Regions from separate parts of the Kitasatospora sp. NPDC001683 genome, predicted to be linked through region 3. Evidence: riboswitches for the same ligand, from Rfam matches in the RefSeq annotation. Region 3 holds a riboswitch; each other region holds the start of a gene.
What was found. Region 3 has a riboswitch for S-adenosylmethionine ahead of thrC (threonine synthase). Riboswitches for the same ligand answer to the same signal wherever they lie in the genome.
Positions count from the first base shown of each region.

Region 1: another riboswitch for S-adenosylmethionine. It lies ahead of ACWCYO_RS19570 (IclR family transcriptional regulator); the one in region 3 lies ahead of thrC (threonine synthase).
Region 2: another riboswitch for S-adenosylmethionine. It lies ahead of ACWCYO_RS19035 (aminotransferase class V-fold PLP-dependent enzyme); the one in region 3 lies ahead of thrC (threonine synthase).

Region 1 is NZ_JBSFGK010000033.1:46,367-51,377, reverse strand. It holds gene ACWCYO_RS19585 (sialidase family protein) at 1-407, shown strand, start outside; partial or broken gene ACWCYO_RS19580 (zinc ribbon domain-containing protein) at 483-797, opposite strand; gene ACWCYO_RS19575 (hypothetical protein) at 789-932, shown strand; gene ACWCYO_RS19570 (IclR family transcriptional regulator) at 950-1,663, opposite strand; SAM riboswitch class I at 1,873-2,015, opposite strand; gene ACWCYO_RS19565 (TetR/AcrR family transcriptional regulator) at 2,113-2,715, opposite strand; gene ACWCYO_RS19560 (class I SAM-dependent methyltransferase) at 2,791-3,612, shown strand; gene ACWCYO_RS19555 (GlxA family transcriptional regulator) at 3,842-4,834, opposite strand; gene ACWCYO_RS19550 (cupin domain-containing protein) at 4,887-5,011, shown strand, end outside.
Region 2 is NZ_JBSFGK010000032.1:13,677-18,687, reverse strand. It holds gene ACWCYO_RS19045 (rhomboid family intramembrane serine protease) at 1-640, shown strand, start outside; gene ACWCYO_RS19040 (Lrp/AsnC ligand binding domain-containing protein) at 683-964, shown strand; gene ACWCYO_RS19035 (aminotransferase class V-fold PLP-dependent enzyme) at 968-2,344, opposite strand; SAM riboswitch class IV at 2,397-2,514, opposite strand; gene trpD (anthranilate phosphoribosyltransferase) at 2,873-3,949, opposite strand; gene ACWCYO_RS19025 (DNA-binding transcriptional response regulator) at 4,070-4,495, opposite strand; gene ctaE (aa3-type cytochrome oxidase subunit III) at 4,890-5,011, shown strand, end outside.
Region 3 is NZ_JBSFGK010000100.1:20,078-25,088, reverse strand. It holds gene ACWCYO_RS34255 (alpha,alpha-trehalose-phosphate synthase (UDP-forming)) at 1-864, opposite strand, end outside; gene ACWCYO_RS34250 (glucosyl-3-phosphoglycerate synthase) at 903-1,907, opposite strand; SAM riboswitch class I at 2,051-2,186, shown strand; gene thrC (threonine synthase) at 2,204-3,511, shown strand; gene ACWCYO_RS34240 (MoaD/ThiS family protein) at 3,541-3,819, shown strand; gene ACWCYO_RS34235 (cold-shock protein) at 4,402-4,605, shown strand; gene groL (chaperonin GroEL) at 4,974-5,011, shown strand, end outside.

The DNA.
Region 1 (5,011 bases), on a different contig from region 3:
TGACCGCCAACGGCACCGTCGCCGTCAGCTACTACGACCTGCGCTACCTCACCCCCGGCAACACCACCACGCTACCCACCGCCGCCTGGCTGCTCAGCTTCCCGCGCGGCGGCGAGGACAGCCCGATCGAACGGCAGGTCTCGCCGGTCTTCGACTGGCTGCAGGCGCCCTTCGCCGGCGGCCACTTCCTCGGCGACTACCAGGCGCTGATCAACGACGGCCACCAGATCCGCCCGGTCATGGTGACCGCCAACAGCGCCGACCCGCTGAACTCCACCGACGTGTACAGCGGCCGCTTCCAGCCCGGCACCCTGCGCAGCCCCGCCGCCGGCGCGCCCGGCGCACAGGCCGCGCACGCCGCAGCGCCCGTCACCGGCCCGCGCGCCGTCCAGCACCTGCGGCGCTGACACCCTCCGAATGGACGGACGGCGTCCTGCGGCTCTCGAAGGCGAGCCGCGGGACACCGTTCGGGTTCCGGAGGCTCAGGCCCGCACCGTCCCGTCCACCGCCGCCGCCGTCGCCGAGGCGGCGACCTGTGCGGTAGCGGGCTTGACGCGCTTCGCGCGCCTGACGACTGCCCTTCCGGCAGCCGGGATGAGCGCGAGGCCCATCCGGTACAGGTGCAAGACGTTCCGGGCCGCGTTGTGGTCGGCGTCGCCCGACCAGCCGCAGTCCGGGTTCTTGCACACGAACACGGCCTGGGACTTCCTGCTGCCGGGCGTGGTGAAGCCGCACGCGGAGCAGCGCCGGGAGGCGCCGGGGGCGGGGACCTTGACCAGGGTGCCGCCGTGCCGGGCGACGGCACCACCCGCTTCGCCTTCCTCGGCGGCCTGCGGTTCCGCAGCCCGCGCTTCCTCGCCCCCGCGCTGCGCCCGTTCACCGGGGACCCGCTGGCGCGGTTCGCCGCCCTCGTCGACAAGGCCGCGCAGTAGGCGGCACCGCGGCCGGGTCAGGGGCGGTGCAGGGCCTCGGTGAGGCGGGCGGCCGCCTCGATGACGGCCTTGGAGAGGTGGGTGCCGGGGTGGCGGGTGAGCCGTTCGATCGGGCCGGAGACGGACACGGCCGCCACCACCCGGTTGGACGGCCCGCGGACGGGTGCCGAGACGGAGGCCACCCCCGGCTCGCGTTCGCCGATCGACTGGGCCCAGCCGCGGCGCCGTACCCCGCTGAGCGCGGTGGCGGTGAAGCGGGCGCCCTGCAGACCGCGGTGGAGGCGCTCCGGCTCCTCCCAGGCGAGCAGGACCTGGGCCGCGGATCCGACCTTCATCGGAAGGGCGAGGCCGACCGGAACGGTGTCGCGCAGGCCGAAGAGGCGCTCGACCGCCGCCACGCAGATCCGCACCTCGCCCTGCCGGCGGTAGAGCTGGGCGGTCTCGCCGGTGACGTCGCGCAGGTGGGTGAGGACCGAGCCGGCCGCGGTCAGCAGGCGGTCCTCACCGGCGGCGGCCGAGAGCTCGGCGAGTCGCGGGCCGAGGACGAACCGGCCCTGCAGGTCCCGGCCGAGCAAGCGGTGGTGCTCCAGCGCGACGGCGATCCGGTGGGCGGTCGGCCGCGCCAGGCCGGTGGCGTCCACGAGTCCGGCCAGGGTGGCCGGACCGGCCTCCAGGGTGCCGAGGATCGAGGTGATCTTGTCGAGCACGCCGACGCCGCTCGTGTTCTCCAGGTTCTCCATGGACGGGTACTCCAGTCTCGAATCCCGTGTGCCGTGGGTGGGTTCGGCTCACGGACGCTCCGGTGGGGTGGGGAGCGGGGTGGTCAGCGAGGACAGGCCTGCGAATGCAGCCGGTTGCCTGCGCCGGACACGAGACGGGTACGCGAAAGGGCCGGGGCGGGAAGCGCCCGGGCGAAGGACAGCACAGAGAGCACCGTGTCTCCTCATCTTTCCCGCGCCACGTTGGCGACAGGCCGGAGTTGGCACTGATCCCGGGCGGCACGGCGCGTACTTCGGACGCCGGTTCGACCGGGGAGTTGCCGGGGCTTCGTAGGGCCGGTCCCTCCACCCCTCTGGATGATTCGCGACGAACCATACAAGATTCCCCGGGCGCCCCGCCAAAACTTTCCCCACCCGCACAACCGGCGGCGATCAGCGCCGTCGCGGGCGGCCCGTCGGTTTCAGCGAGGCCGCCGTTGCACGACGTCGGCGAGCACCGTGGTCACCAGCTTGTTGACGGTCGCCTTCGTCGGCGGGTCCGGATCGCGGTCCGCGAACAGCAGGTGCCCGCCTCCGACCAGGGAGAGGGTGAGCGAGTCGATGTCGGCATCGGCTGCGATGCGGCCCAGGGCCCGTTCGTCCGTCAGGTAGGCGGAGACCGCCGTCGCGACCTGGGCGAGGACCGCGATGCCGCCACCGGGGGTGGCCTGCCGCAGCCGGGCGCGCAGCTCGTCCCGGAAGGTGATGAGCGGGATGATCGCCACCGGGACCGGTCCGAACAGGGTGATCAGCGCGCCGGTGAGGTTGTCGGCCACGGTGCCGGCGCCGACGGTCTCGCGCAGCGCCCGCGCCTGCGCCTCGAGCCGTGCGGCCCGGTCGAGCACGAGCTCGGTGAGGAAGGCGTCGAAATCGGTGAAGTGCCGGTGCAGCACGCCTTTGGCGCAGCCTGCCTCGTCGGTGACGGCCCGGCTGGTCAGCCCGTTCGGGCCGTCCCGCAGCAGCACGCGTTCGGCTGCGTCGAACAGTTGCTGGCGCGCGTCGCGAAGATGCACCCCGGTCGGCAACTCGCAGATCCTCTCGTGTACACGGACTCCGGTGCGCCCATTGGCAGGTGGGCGCTTGCCCACTAAAGTGAACGCATGCCCACTTTACCGCGGGAGCACCCCGACCCGGCGCGGCCGCACCAGGCCCGGCAGACCGCCGAATCGTTCGGCACGGACGCGCAACGCTACGACCAGGCCCGCCCCCGCTACCCCGATGACCTGGTGTCACGCATCGTCGCCGGAAGCCCGGGGCCCCACGTACTCGACGTCGGCTGCGGCACCGGCATCGCATCCCGCCAGTTCCAGGCCGCCGGCTGCACCGTGCTCGGCATCGACCCGGACGCCCGGATGGCCGACGCCGCGCGAGCCCACGGCCTGCGGGTCGAGGTGGCGACCTTCGAAGCCTGGGAGCCGGCCGGCCGAAGGTTCGACACGGTGATCGCCGCCCAGTCGTGGCACTGGGTGGACCCGGCCGTCGGCGCCCCGAAGGCGGCCAGGGTGCTGCGCCCCGGCGGGCGCCTGGCGATCTTCGGGCACGTCTTCGAACCGCCCGCCGAGGTGGCCGAGGCGTTCGCCGCGGCCTACCGGCGGGTCGCGCCCGACTCCCCGTTCAGCAGCCAGCCGGCCCGGCGTCCGCTGGAGACGTACCTGGCCGGTTACGCGAAGATCGCCGACGCGATCCGCGAGACCGGGCGGTTCGACGATCCGGAACAGTGGCGATTCGACTGGCAGCGGCCCTACACCCGCGAGCAGTGGCTGGACCTGCTCCCCACCACCGGCGCCCTCACCCGGCTCCGCCCCGATCAACTGGCCGAGACACTGGGCGCGGTCGGCCGAGCCATCGGCGCCCTGGGCGGCCGCTTCACCATGAACTACACCACCCTGGCGACCACCGCCGTACGCGCCGGCACTCCTTGAGGCGTCGCCGCGAACAGGCGCGCGGCTTTCCGGAGGGCGGCTCCAACTCGCCCGCAGCGCTCGCCCTTTGGGGGGCCGCAGCGCCGGCCCTTGCGGGCGGCGGCCGAGCCCCGGTCGGTACGGTCAGCGCCCTGGCGCCTCGCCGGCGGCGGAGCCACCCGCAGCACCGCGCCGACCGCAGTCGCCGACGCCCTGCTCCAACTCCTGGTCCAGGAGGACGCCCCTGCCATCAGCTCACCTCCCGCCCGAACCGGCGCTTGTAGGCCGACGGGGTGATGCCCGTCTCGCGACGCATGAGCGACCGCAGGTTGGCGGCCGTGCCCAGCCCGCTTCGCCGCGCGACGACCTCGAAACGGGACTCGCCCCGCTCGATCAGTCGGCAGGCCAGGGCGAGCCGCTCTCCCGTGAGCCACACCAACGGGGTCGTTCCCAGCTGCGCCCGGAAGCGGCGGTGCAGCGTCGCCGGGCTGACCGCCGCCCGCGCCGCGAGGTCGGACACCGTCAGCGGTTCGTCGAGCCGTTCCTGCGCCCAGGCCATGACGGGGGCGAGGGACTCGTCGGGGAGGTCGGGCATCGGACGCTCCACGAACTGCCGCTGCCCGCCGTCGCGGTGCGCCGCGAAGACCAGTCGCCGACTGACCGAGTTGGCGGCCTCGGCGCCGTGGTCGCGGCGGACCACGTGCAGCCCGAGGTCGAGTGCGGCGGCGCTTCCCGCAGCGGTCAGGATGTCACCGTCGTCCACGAACAGCACGTCCGACTCGAGGTGGACGGCGGGGAAGCGGGCACGGAAGGCATCCGCCCACTGCCAGTGGGCGGTGGCCCGGCGCCCGTCGAGGACTCCGGCCTCGGCCAGGGTGAAGGCGCCGCTGCAGAAGCCGATCAGGCGTGCACCGCGGGCGTGCGCCCGTCGGATGGTGTCGAGCACGGCGGGTCGGCGGGGCACGTCGACGTCGGGGCGGTTGGGGACGATCAACGTGTCCGCCGTTTCGGCCGCCTCCAGGCCGGCGACTCCGGTGAGCGTGAAGAATCCGTCGCGCATCGCGGTGCGGGGCTCGGGGGAGCAGAGCCTGAAGTCGTAGAGCTCGCGGCCGAGTTCCGGCCTGCGGAGGCCGAAGACCTCGGTAGCACAGCCGAGCTCGAACGGGTTCGAGTTCTCGTCCACGATCACGACGACCCGGTGGACGCCCGCCGGATGAGCCCGGTGCGAGGATTCTTTCGCCATGTGCAATTCCTAGCACTCACATCGACCCGACGAAACGACACAGGATGAGCCCATGACCAACCACCCCATCCCCCTGCACCAGGCTCTGGCCTCCTTCGATGCGCTGTGGAGCCCCCGCATCGTCACGCGCGTCAACGACTACGACGTCCGGATCGCCAAGGTCCAGGGCGAGCACGT
Region 2 (5,011 bases), on a different contig from region 3:
CACCGGCCAGGCCCGGATCTGCGCCGAACAGCGGTACGAGCAGCGCTGGGGCGCCGTGCCCGCCGAGCTGCTGACCGGCCACCCGCTCACCGCCGAGCAGCTGGCCGACGGCCCCGACCCGGTCCCCGGCTGCCCCGCCGCCCCCACCCCGGGCAAGCACCCGGCGGTCTCCGCCCTCACCGGGCTCTTCCTGCACGCCGGCTGGCTGCACCTGCTGGGCAACCTGCTCTTCCTCCACGTCTTCGGCCCCACCGTCGAACGGCGGCTCGGCCGGGCCAGGTACCTCCTCTTCTACCTGGCCGCCGGCAGCCTCGCCTCGTACGGCTTCGCCCTCGCCGAGGCGCACTCCCCCGGCTTCACCCGGGTCCTGATCGGCGCCTCGGGCGCGATCTCCGGCGTGCTCGGCGCCTACCTGCGCTTCCACCCGAAGGCCCGGGTGACCACCCTGGTCCCGCTGCTCCTCTTCCTCCCACTGCGCTTCCCGGCCTGGCTGGTGCTCGGCCTCTGGTTCGCCCTGCAGTGGTGGTCGGTGCACTCGGCCGGGCCCGGGGTGGCCTACCTGGTGCACGTGATCGGCTTCTCGGCCGGCTTCCTGTACGCCTGCACCATGGTCGGGCACCCCCCGAGACGCCCCCGCTGAGGCCCGATACGCTGGCCGCACCCCACGAAGGAGCCCGAGAACGTGATCACCGCCATCGTCCTGATCAAGACCAGTGTCGACCGCATCCCGGAGATCGCCGAGGCCATCGCCGCCATCGAGGGCGTCAGCGAGGTCTACTCGGTGACGGGCGGCTACGACCTGGTCGCGATGGTCCGGGTGCGCCGCCACGACGACCTGGCCGAGGTCATCCCGGGCCGGCTCAACAAGGTCCCGGGCGTGGCCCACACCGAGACCCAGATCGCCTTCCGCACCTACTCCCAGCACGACCTGGAAGCGGCGTTCGCCCTCGGCCTGGACGAGTGACCGTCAGCCGTCACGGCGGCTGTCGGCGACGCAACGGCCGCCCTCGTTGCGGTAGTTCCACGCCGCGCCGTCGGTGACCAGCTCGCGCACGGCGGTCAGGAAGCGCTCGATGTGCTCGTCCGGCGTGCCGGCCCCGAAGCTCACCCGGATCGCGTTCAGGCTGCGCTCCCCCGGCAGCGAGGGCTCGGGCGCCCCGCACACAGAGACTGGACCGGGAGCCACGCCGGACTCCTCACCGAGCAGGGTCCGCACCAGCGGGTGGGCGCAGAACAGCCCGTCGCGCACCCCGATGCCGTACTCGGCGGACAGCGCGGCCGAGAAGTGCGAGCTGTTCCAGTCCCGGACCACGAAGGACAGCACGCCCACCCGGGCGGAGCCCTCGCCGAACAGGTTCAGCACCTTGACCTGCGGAATCTCCGCCAGCCCCGCCGTCAGCCGCTCGACCAGCTGCCGCTCCCGGGCCTCCAACGCGTCGAAGCCGGCCTCGGTCAGCGCCCGGCAGGCCGAGGCGATCGCGTAGGCGCCGATGACGTTCGGCGAGCCAGCCTCGTGCCGGGCCGGACCGGTGTGCCACTGCACCGCCACCGAGCCGTCCAGCTCCCGGGCGACCGTCCGGGTCGCCCCGCCGCCGGCCAGGTACGGCTCGGCCGCGTCCAGCCAGTCCGCCCGCCCGGCGAGCACCCCGGCGCCGAACGGCGCGTACAGCTTGTGACCGGAGAAGGCGATCCAGTCGACGTCCAGCTCGCGCACCGAAACCCGGTGGTGCGGGGCCAGCTGGGCGGCGTCCAGCACCACCCGGGCGCCGTGCCGGTGCGCGCTCGCGGTCAGCTCGGCGACCGGCCACAGCTCGCCGGTCACGTTGGAGGCACCGGTGACGCACAGCAGCTTCGGCCCCTCGGGCGCCCCGGCGAGCGCCGCCTCCAGCGCGGCCACCGCCTCGGCCCGCGAGCGCGGCGCCCGCAGGTAGCTGACCTCCAGCCCGGCGTGCGCCCAGGGCAGCAGCGAGGCGTGGTGCTCGGTCTCGAAGGCGAACACCCGGGTGCCGGCCGGCACGGCGGCGGCCAGCAGGTTGAGCGAGTCGGTGGTGGCGCGGGTGAAGACCACCTGGTCACCCTCGCGCAGGTCGAGGAACTCGGCGACGGTACGGCGGCTCTGCTCGAACAGGTCGGTGGACAGCTGCGACAGGTACCCGGCGCCGCGGTGCACGCTGCCGTAGTACGGGGCGTAGGCGGCGACGTCGTCCCAGACCCGCTGGAGCGCCGGCGCGCTGGCCGCGTAGTCGAGCGCCGCGTAGCCCACCTTCTCACCGCTGGCGAGCGGCACCTGGACGTCGTGGCCGAGGACGGCGAGCGGGGCGAAGACTTCGGTGGAGAGGGACATGAGGATGCACTCCTTCGAGGGGTGAGGGACCCCGGGAGTGCTGGTCGTCCGGCGTCCGCGCTTGTCGCGCGGACGGCCTGCCCGGCGACCCGGTCCTCACCCAGGGCACCCCGCCACGGACGGAGGGTTGCCGGACAGCCAGCTGGGGCTTGGCGCTGTCACTCATGACCTGGCCCAGACTCTAGGTCGGGTACGTCGGAGGGTCAAACGGGCATCCACCATCCGGACAGTGTTCTCGCCCGCTCGCCTCCGGGGCGCTCGAACCCGGCGCCGACGCTCGTCGCTCCGGCGCTCGTACCTCGCTTGTCACTCCTCAACTCTCGGCACCGGCGCGCCCCTTCGGCTCGAGGCGCGCAAAGGGCCCGCACCGACCAATCGCCAGGCGCTCGAACCCGGCGCCGACGCTCGTCGCTCCGGCGCTCGTACCTCGCTTGTCACTCCTCAACTCTCGGCACCGGCGCGCCCCTTCGGCTCGGGGCGCGCAAAGGGCCCGTACCGACCAATCGCCACGGGCCCTCAACTGCCGTCTCAGATCCGGCTGGTGGCCTCCGACCAGCGCCGCAGCAGGTCCTGCGCCGCGCCCGAGTCGATCGCCTCGGCCGCCCGGGCCATGCCCGCCGCGAGCTGCTCCGTCAGCGGCGCGTCGCCGAGGTCCAGCGCGACCAGCGCCGACGCCGTGTTCAGCAGGACGGCGTCCCGCACCGGCCCGCGCTCCCCGGCCAGCAGCCGGCGCGCGACCTCGGCGTTGTACGCGGCGTCGGCCCCGCGCAGCGCCTCGATGCCGACCAGCTCGATGCCGACGTCCCGCGGATCGAAGGTGGTCTCGGTGACCGCCCCGTCGCGCACCACCCACACCCGCGAGGTGGTGGTGATGGTCAGTTCGTCCAGCCCGTCGTCGCCGCGGAACACCAGCGCCGTCGCCCCGCGCCGGGCGAGCACCCCCGCGATCAGTCCGGCGAGCCGGGTGTCGAAGCAGCCGATCGCGTGCGCGGTGACCTTCGCCGGGTTGGTCAGCGGGCCGAGGATGTTGAAGGCGGTCGGCACCCCGAGGTCGCGCCGGGCGGTGGCGGCGTGCCGCATCGAGGGGTGGAACCTCGCCGCGAAGCAGAAGGTGAGTCCGACCTCCTCGGCGACCTCGGCCACCCGCCGGGCCGACAGGTCCAGCGCCACCCCGAGCTTCTCCAGCACGTCCGAGGAGCCGCTGGAGGAGGAGGCGGCCCGGTTGCCGTGCTTGACCACCTTGGCCCCGGCGGCCGCCGCGACGATCGCCGACATGGTGGAGATGTTGACGGTCTTCGCCCGGTCGCCGCCGGTGCCGACGATGTCGACCGCCGGGCCGGGGATGTCCAGCGGCTCGGCGTGCTGGTACATCGCGTCGACCAGACCGGCGATCTCGTCCACCGTCTCGCCCTTGGCCCGCAGCGCCACCATGAACCCGGCCACCTGGACGGGGGACGCCTCGCCGCTCATGATCCGGTCCATCGCCCACGCGGTGGAGGAGCGGTCGAGGTCCTCCCCCTTCAACAGTGCCGCCAGGAGGTCCGGCCAGGTGCGGACCACCTGCGCGGGGTCGGTACCACCGTTCGCAGGGTTCACGTTCACCATGGCTGACTCCAGCTGTTGTCGGTTCCCCCGCTGCGGGGGGACGTCCGTACGGATGGAGCCAGCCTATCGAGCGGCGGGGCGCCCGGGCCCCTGCCTTCTCTAGTACTGAGACGCCCTCGCTCAGCGTGCGACCGGGGCCCGCTTGGCCAGCCGTGCCCGCAGCAGGGTGGCGACCGCCCCGGCCAGCGCCACCGGGTCCACCGGGTGGGAGATCGCGGCATCGGCCCGGCTCCAGGCGGCGAGCCAGGAGTCCTGCGGCCGGCCGATCAGCACCAGCACCGGCGGGCAGCCGTAGATCTCGTCCTTGAGCTGGCGCCCGAGGCCGAGCCCGCCGGCCGGGACCGCCTCGCCGTCCAGCACGCAGAGGTCGATGCCGCCCTTCTCCAGCGCCTTGATCACCGCGGGGGTGGTCGCGCACTCGAGGTAGGACAGCTCCGGAAGATCCTCGGCAGGCCGACGGCCGAGTGCCGTCAGCACCTGCTCGCGGGTGTTGCGGTCGTCGCTGTAGACGAGGACGGTGAGCGACTCGTCGGTCGTGTACGCCATGGACCCTGCTCCCTCAAGTGTGATCCGGACCACGTTCACCTGATCCGGATGCTACTCCCGTTTCCCCCGTCGCCGGTCCCCCTCGCGCACGTTCCTCCTCAAGCCGCCGCGCCCGCGGCTCACCCACCCGGAGGACGCCCCGTCACCCGGACCCTCCCGGTCCACCCGTACGGCCGATGCGGCGTCCTCTCCCCTACAACCCGAGCCGCCCCGTCCGTGCGGCGACGCGCCGGGCAAGGGGGTAGCACCCCGCCCGAGGAACCGTCAGAAAAGGGACACGCCGCTGCTCAGCCCCCGTGCGGACACCCCGTCGCCCGCCAAGCGGGCATACCGCACGCACCGGACACTCCGAGGGACACCCCCCGACGTGAAGACGGAATAAGGGACCGACATAATGTCCGTCGTGGCGACAGCAACAGCAACAGAAACCGGGCACGCGCACGGATCGGTCAATCGACCGAACATGGTCAGCGTCGGAACGATCGTCTGGCTCAGTTCCGAGCTGATGTTCTTCGC
Region 3 (5,011 bases):
GTCGGGGCGGTGGGCGCGCTCGCGGAGGAAGTCGGCGTCGGCGCCGAGGGCGTGGACGCCGAGCCGGGTGGTGCGGCCGATGGGGGTCCCCCCGGCCGAAGGCTGGGGGAGGGTGACGGTGAGCTCCTTGTGGTCGACGGTCGCCCCGAGGAGGTCCTCGCAGCAGGCGGCGAAGGCGCGGGCCCAGCGTTCGGTGAGGAAGCCGGCCCGGTCGGCGCCGAGGATGCCGGTGAGCACGGCGCGGGCGACGTCGTCGGGCAGCAGCCGGTAGTACTCGGGCGGGGCCCAGGGGGTGTGGGAGAAGTGGCCGATCCGCAGGTCGGGCCGGGTCTCGCGGAGCAGGGCCGGGACGAGGGAGAGGTGGTAGTCCTGGACCAGGACCGCGGCGTTCGGGGCGGCTTCGGCGGCCAGGGCCTCGGCGAAGGCGGTGTTGTACGCCTGGTAGGCGGCCCACTCGGTGCGGAAGCCGGCGTCGAAGGAGGGCGCGGTGGGGGTCGCGTAGAGCAGGTGGTGGACGAACCACAGGGTGGAGTTGGCGACGCCGTTGTAGGCGCGGGCGAAGGTCTGCGGGTCGATGTCCAGCATCCGGACGGCCTGGCTGCCGACCTCGTGGCCGGCCAGGTCGAGGCGGCCGTCGGGGGCTTCTCTCGCGGCCCGGCGGTCGGCGTCGCCGAGGGCGGCGCAGACCCAGACGGCGTGGGGGTCGTCGATCGCGGAGAGGCCGGAGACCAGGCCTCCGCCGCCGCGGCGCAGGGTCAGCGTGCCGTCGTCGGAGGTGCTGAACGACACCGGTCCCCGGTTGGAGGCCACCAGGACGGGGGCGGTGCCGGTCACACTCGAACGTTCGGTCGTGAGATCGCCCATGGTTGGTACGTTGCCGGGGGGTCGGCGTGGCAAACGTTTCAATGTCGGGCGGCGTACTCGGGCACGGTGTGCATCGGGGGGCGCTCCAGGGCCGTCACGGGGTGGGTGTGGGCGGTGAAGGCGCGGGTCTCCGGGTCGCGGGTGAACTGGGTGAGGTGGGGGTGGACCAGGTCGGCGGAGGCCTTGAGGCGGTGGGTGCGGTCGAGGCGTTCGAGGGCGGTGCGGTAGATGGTGGCGGCCATCCGGCCGAGGGCCTGGCCGTCCTGGTGGCGGTGGTGCCGGACGCCGACGTCGACCTGGGCCAGGGCGTCCAGCCCGGCCAGTTCCAACGCGTCGACCAGCAGGCCGAGTTCGACGCCGTAGCCGGTGGGGAAGGGCAGCCGTTCGAGCAGTGAGCGGCGGGCCGCGTACTCGCCGCCGAGGGGCTGGACGAAACCGGCGAGTTCGGGCCAGTGGAGGTTGAGCAGGGGGCGGGCGACGAGTTCGGTGACCCGGCCGCCGCCCGCCGGGACGATCGCGCCGCTCTCGGTCTCCAGGGGGCGGTCGTACATGGCCTTGACCAGCTGGAGGTTCTCGTCGGTCAGCAGCGGGCCGACGATGCCGGAGACGAAGGCCGGGTCGAACTCGCGCAGGTCGGCGTCCACGAAGCAGACGATGTCGCCGTGGGTGACCAGCAGCGAGCGCCAGAGCACCTCGCCCTTGCCGGGGACGGCGGGCAGCCGGGGGAGTATCGCGTCGCGGTGCTCCACCCGGGCGCCCGCCTCGGCGGCGACCGCGGCGGTGGCGTCGGTGGAGCCGGAGTCGACCACGACGAGTTCGTCGACGAGGGGGATCCGCTCGACCAGCTCGCGGCGGATGGTCCGGACGATGTCGCCGACGGTGGCCTCCTCGTCGAGGGCGGGGAGGACGACGGTGACGGTGCGGCCGGTGCGCTGCTTGGCCTCCAGCAGGGTGTGCACCGGCCGGTCGGCCGCGCTCCACGAGCGGCGGCGGAGCCAGGACGCCGCCTGCGGGAGGAGTGCGGGGGTCGGTTCGGCGGGCACGGTGACTCTCCTCGGCGGGATAGGTGGAACGGGCCATCTCGCTTGGCGGACGGTCCCTTTCGGGTTGGACGCCTTCGGATACAGTCTTCGTACAGCGGTCGGACCTTTGCACGCCGGGGTCGCCGCTGAACCATAACTTCACATGCTCATCCAGAGGGACTGAGGGAACGGCCCGTTGACGTCCCGGCAACCTTCTCGCTCGGCTGTCGTCGACAGGCCCCGGCGGGACAGGTGCCAATTCCGGCCCGTGGCGCGACCGCGCCACGGGGAAGATGAGGAGAGAGGCCTCCGCCATCATGGCTATCGACACCGTCGCACCCTCCCCCAGCCTTCGGCCGGGGGGACTCCCACCCGTCGACCTCGGCCCCGCCGCCGCGCTGTCCTGTCGGGAGTGCGGCACCCGCTTCCCGCTCGGCCCGAACTTCGCCTGCCTGGAGTGCTTCGGGCCGCTGGAGATCGCCTACGAGTTCGGCAGCGAGCGCGCCGAGGAGCTGCGCAAGCGGATCGAGTCCGGTCCCGCGTCGATCTGGCGCTACGCGCCGCTGCTGCCGGTGCCGGCCGACGTGGCTTCCAAGCCCAATCTGAACCCCGGCTGGACCCCGCTGGTGAAGGCGGACAACCTGGGGCGGGAGCTCGGGTTCACCGCGCAGCTGCACGTGAAGGACGACTCCGGCAACCCGACGCACTCGTTCAAGGACCGGGTGGTGGCCTGCGCGATCGAGGCCGCCCGGGCGTTCGGCTACACCACGCTGTCCTGCTCCTCGACCGGCAACCTGGCCGGTGCGGTGGGCGCGGCGGCGGCCCGGGCCGGGTTCCGCTCCTGCGTGTTCATCCCGCACGACCTGGAGCAGGGCAAGGTCGTGATGGCCGGGGTGTACGGCGGCGAGCTGGTGGGCATCGAGGGCAACTACGACGACGTGAACCGCTTCTGCTCGGAGCTGATCGGGGACCCGGCCGGCGAGGGCTGGGGTTTCGTCAACGTCAACCTGCGGCCGTACTACGGCGAGGGCTCCAAGACGCTGGCGTACGAGATCTGCGAGCAGCTGGGCTGGCGGCTGCCGGAGCAGATCGTCATCCCGATCGCCTCGGGCTCGCAGCTGACGAAGATCGACAAGGGGCTGCAGGAGCTGATCAAGCTGGGTCTGGTGGAGGACCGGCCGTACCGGATCTTCGGGGCCCAGGCGGCGGGCTGCTCGCCGGTGTCGGCGGCGTTCAAGGCCGGCCGCGACGTGATCAAGCCGGTGAAGCCGGACACCATCGCCAAGTCGCTGGCGATCGGCAACCCGGCGGACGGCCCGTACGTGCTGGACATCGCCCGTCGGACGGGCGGCGCGGTCGAGGACGTCACGGACGCGGAGGTCGTGGCGGCGATCCGGCTGCTGGCCCGGACCGAGGGCGTCTTCGCCGAGACCGCGGGCGGGGTGACGGTCGGCGTGCTGAAGAAGCTGGTCGAGACCGGTCAGCTGGACCCGGCCAAGGAGACCGTCGCGATCAACACCGGCGACGGCCTGAAGACGCTGGACGCCGTCTCCGGGGCCGGGATGACCGCCGTCATCAGCCCGACGCTGGACTCCTTCCGCGCCGCCGGCCTCGCGTCCGCCTGAACCACCCCCACCCCCCCGCTAGGAGAGCCATGAGCGCCAACGTCCGCATCCCCACCATCCTGCGCACCTACACCGGCGGCGCCGCCGAGGTGACCGCCGAGGGCTCCACCCTGGCCGAGGTCATCGCCGACCTGGAGGAGAACCACGCGGGCATCTCCGCCCGCATCCTGGACGACACGGGCAAGCTGCGCCGCTTCGTGAACGTGTACGTGAACGACGACGACGTGCGGTTCGCCGAAGGCCTGGGTACCGCGATCAAGGACGGCGCCAGCGTCTCGATCATTCCGGCGGTGGCCGGCGGCTGCTGAGCCGTTCCGGCCGCTCCCGGCCCTCCTGACCCGCTTCGAACGGCTTCCCGGCCGCCCGCACCTACGGAATTCCACTCTCCGTAGGTGCGGGCGGCCGCCTGCATTTTCGGCGGGAATATTTCCGGGTCAAGTCGGAGTAGAGTGTGGCTCTGCTGGGAAAAGGGCTTCCCTTCCGGCCCGCGGGGTGCTTCGCCGGAGGTCGTCCGGAGGCTGGGACGGGCCCGGGGACCGGGCCGTGAAACATGTCAGGCCGATGTCAGAATTCCTGCGGGCATTTGGGTAATTCGTCCGCTATGTCCGGCGTGGAATGCCGACTTCCTTCCGTTTTGCTCGGTCTTGTCTCTTGGCGGGGGCGAGGAATTCCCGGCGATTGGCCCTGTTGCAGAGGGCGTCGATCCGGATACATTCAGCGGCGGTCGACGTAATCGCCCGCTCACGGAAGCCTTCCGGTGTTCCCGTGCGGAGGATTGCGGCGTGCACGGCTGCGCTCAGGGGGGGTTCCCCGGGCCGGCCTCCAAACCAGACCCGGGCCCGCGACCTGCGGGCCCGTGAAGGGCCAGCACAGCACTAGGGGAGTTCGGAATGGCTCAGGGCACCGTCAAGTGGTTCAACGCGGAGAAGGGCTACGGCTTCATCGCGGTCGACGGTGGTGCGGACGTCTTCGTCCACTACAGCGCGATCCAGATGGACGGCTACCGCACCCTCGAGGAGGGCCAGCGGGTCGAGTTCGAGATCTCCCAGGGACAGAAGGGCCCGCAGGCGGACATGGTCCGCGCGGCGGTCTGACCCCTTCCGGCTCCAGGAGCTCGGCGCGGCCCACGGCTGGTGGACCACTCGCTTCTCGACGGGCCCGTACGACACGCGTCGTACGGGCCCGTTCGCGTTCCCGCGCGGGCCCGTTCGCGTTCCCGCGCGGGCCCGGACGGGCACCGGCGCGGGCCCGGACGGCGGCTCGCGGGTTGGCGATTGGGCTTGCACTCGACCACCCGGAGTGCTAATCATTGGCGTTAGCACTCACAGCGTGAGAGTGACAGCGGACCGGGTCGGTGAGGCCCCCGGGAGCGGTAGGGGAATGGACCCCCGCACACCAGGGCCGTCCGTCGCGGGCACCCCTTGGTCCGAGCAGTCGACCGTGTCCCGGAGGACCACTTCAGATGGCCAAGATCATCGCCTTTGATGAGGAAGCTCGCCG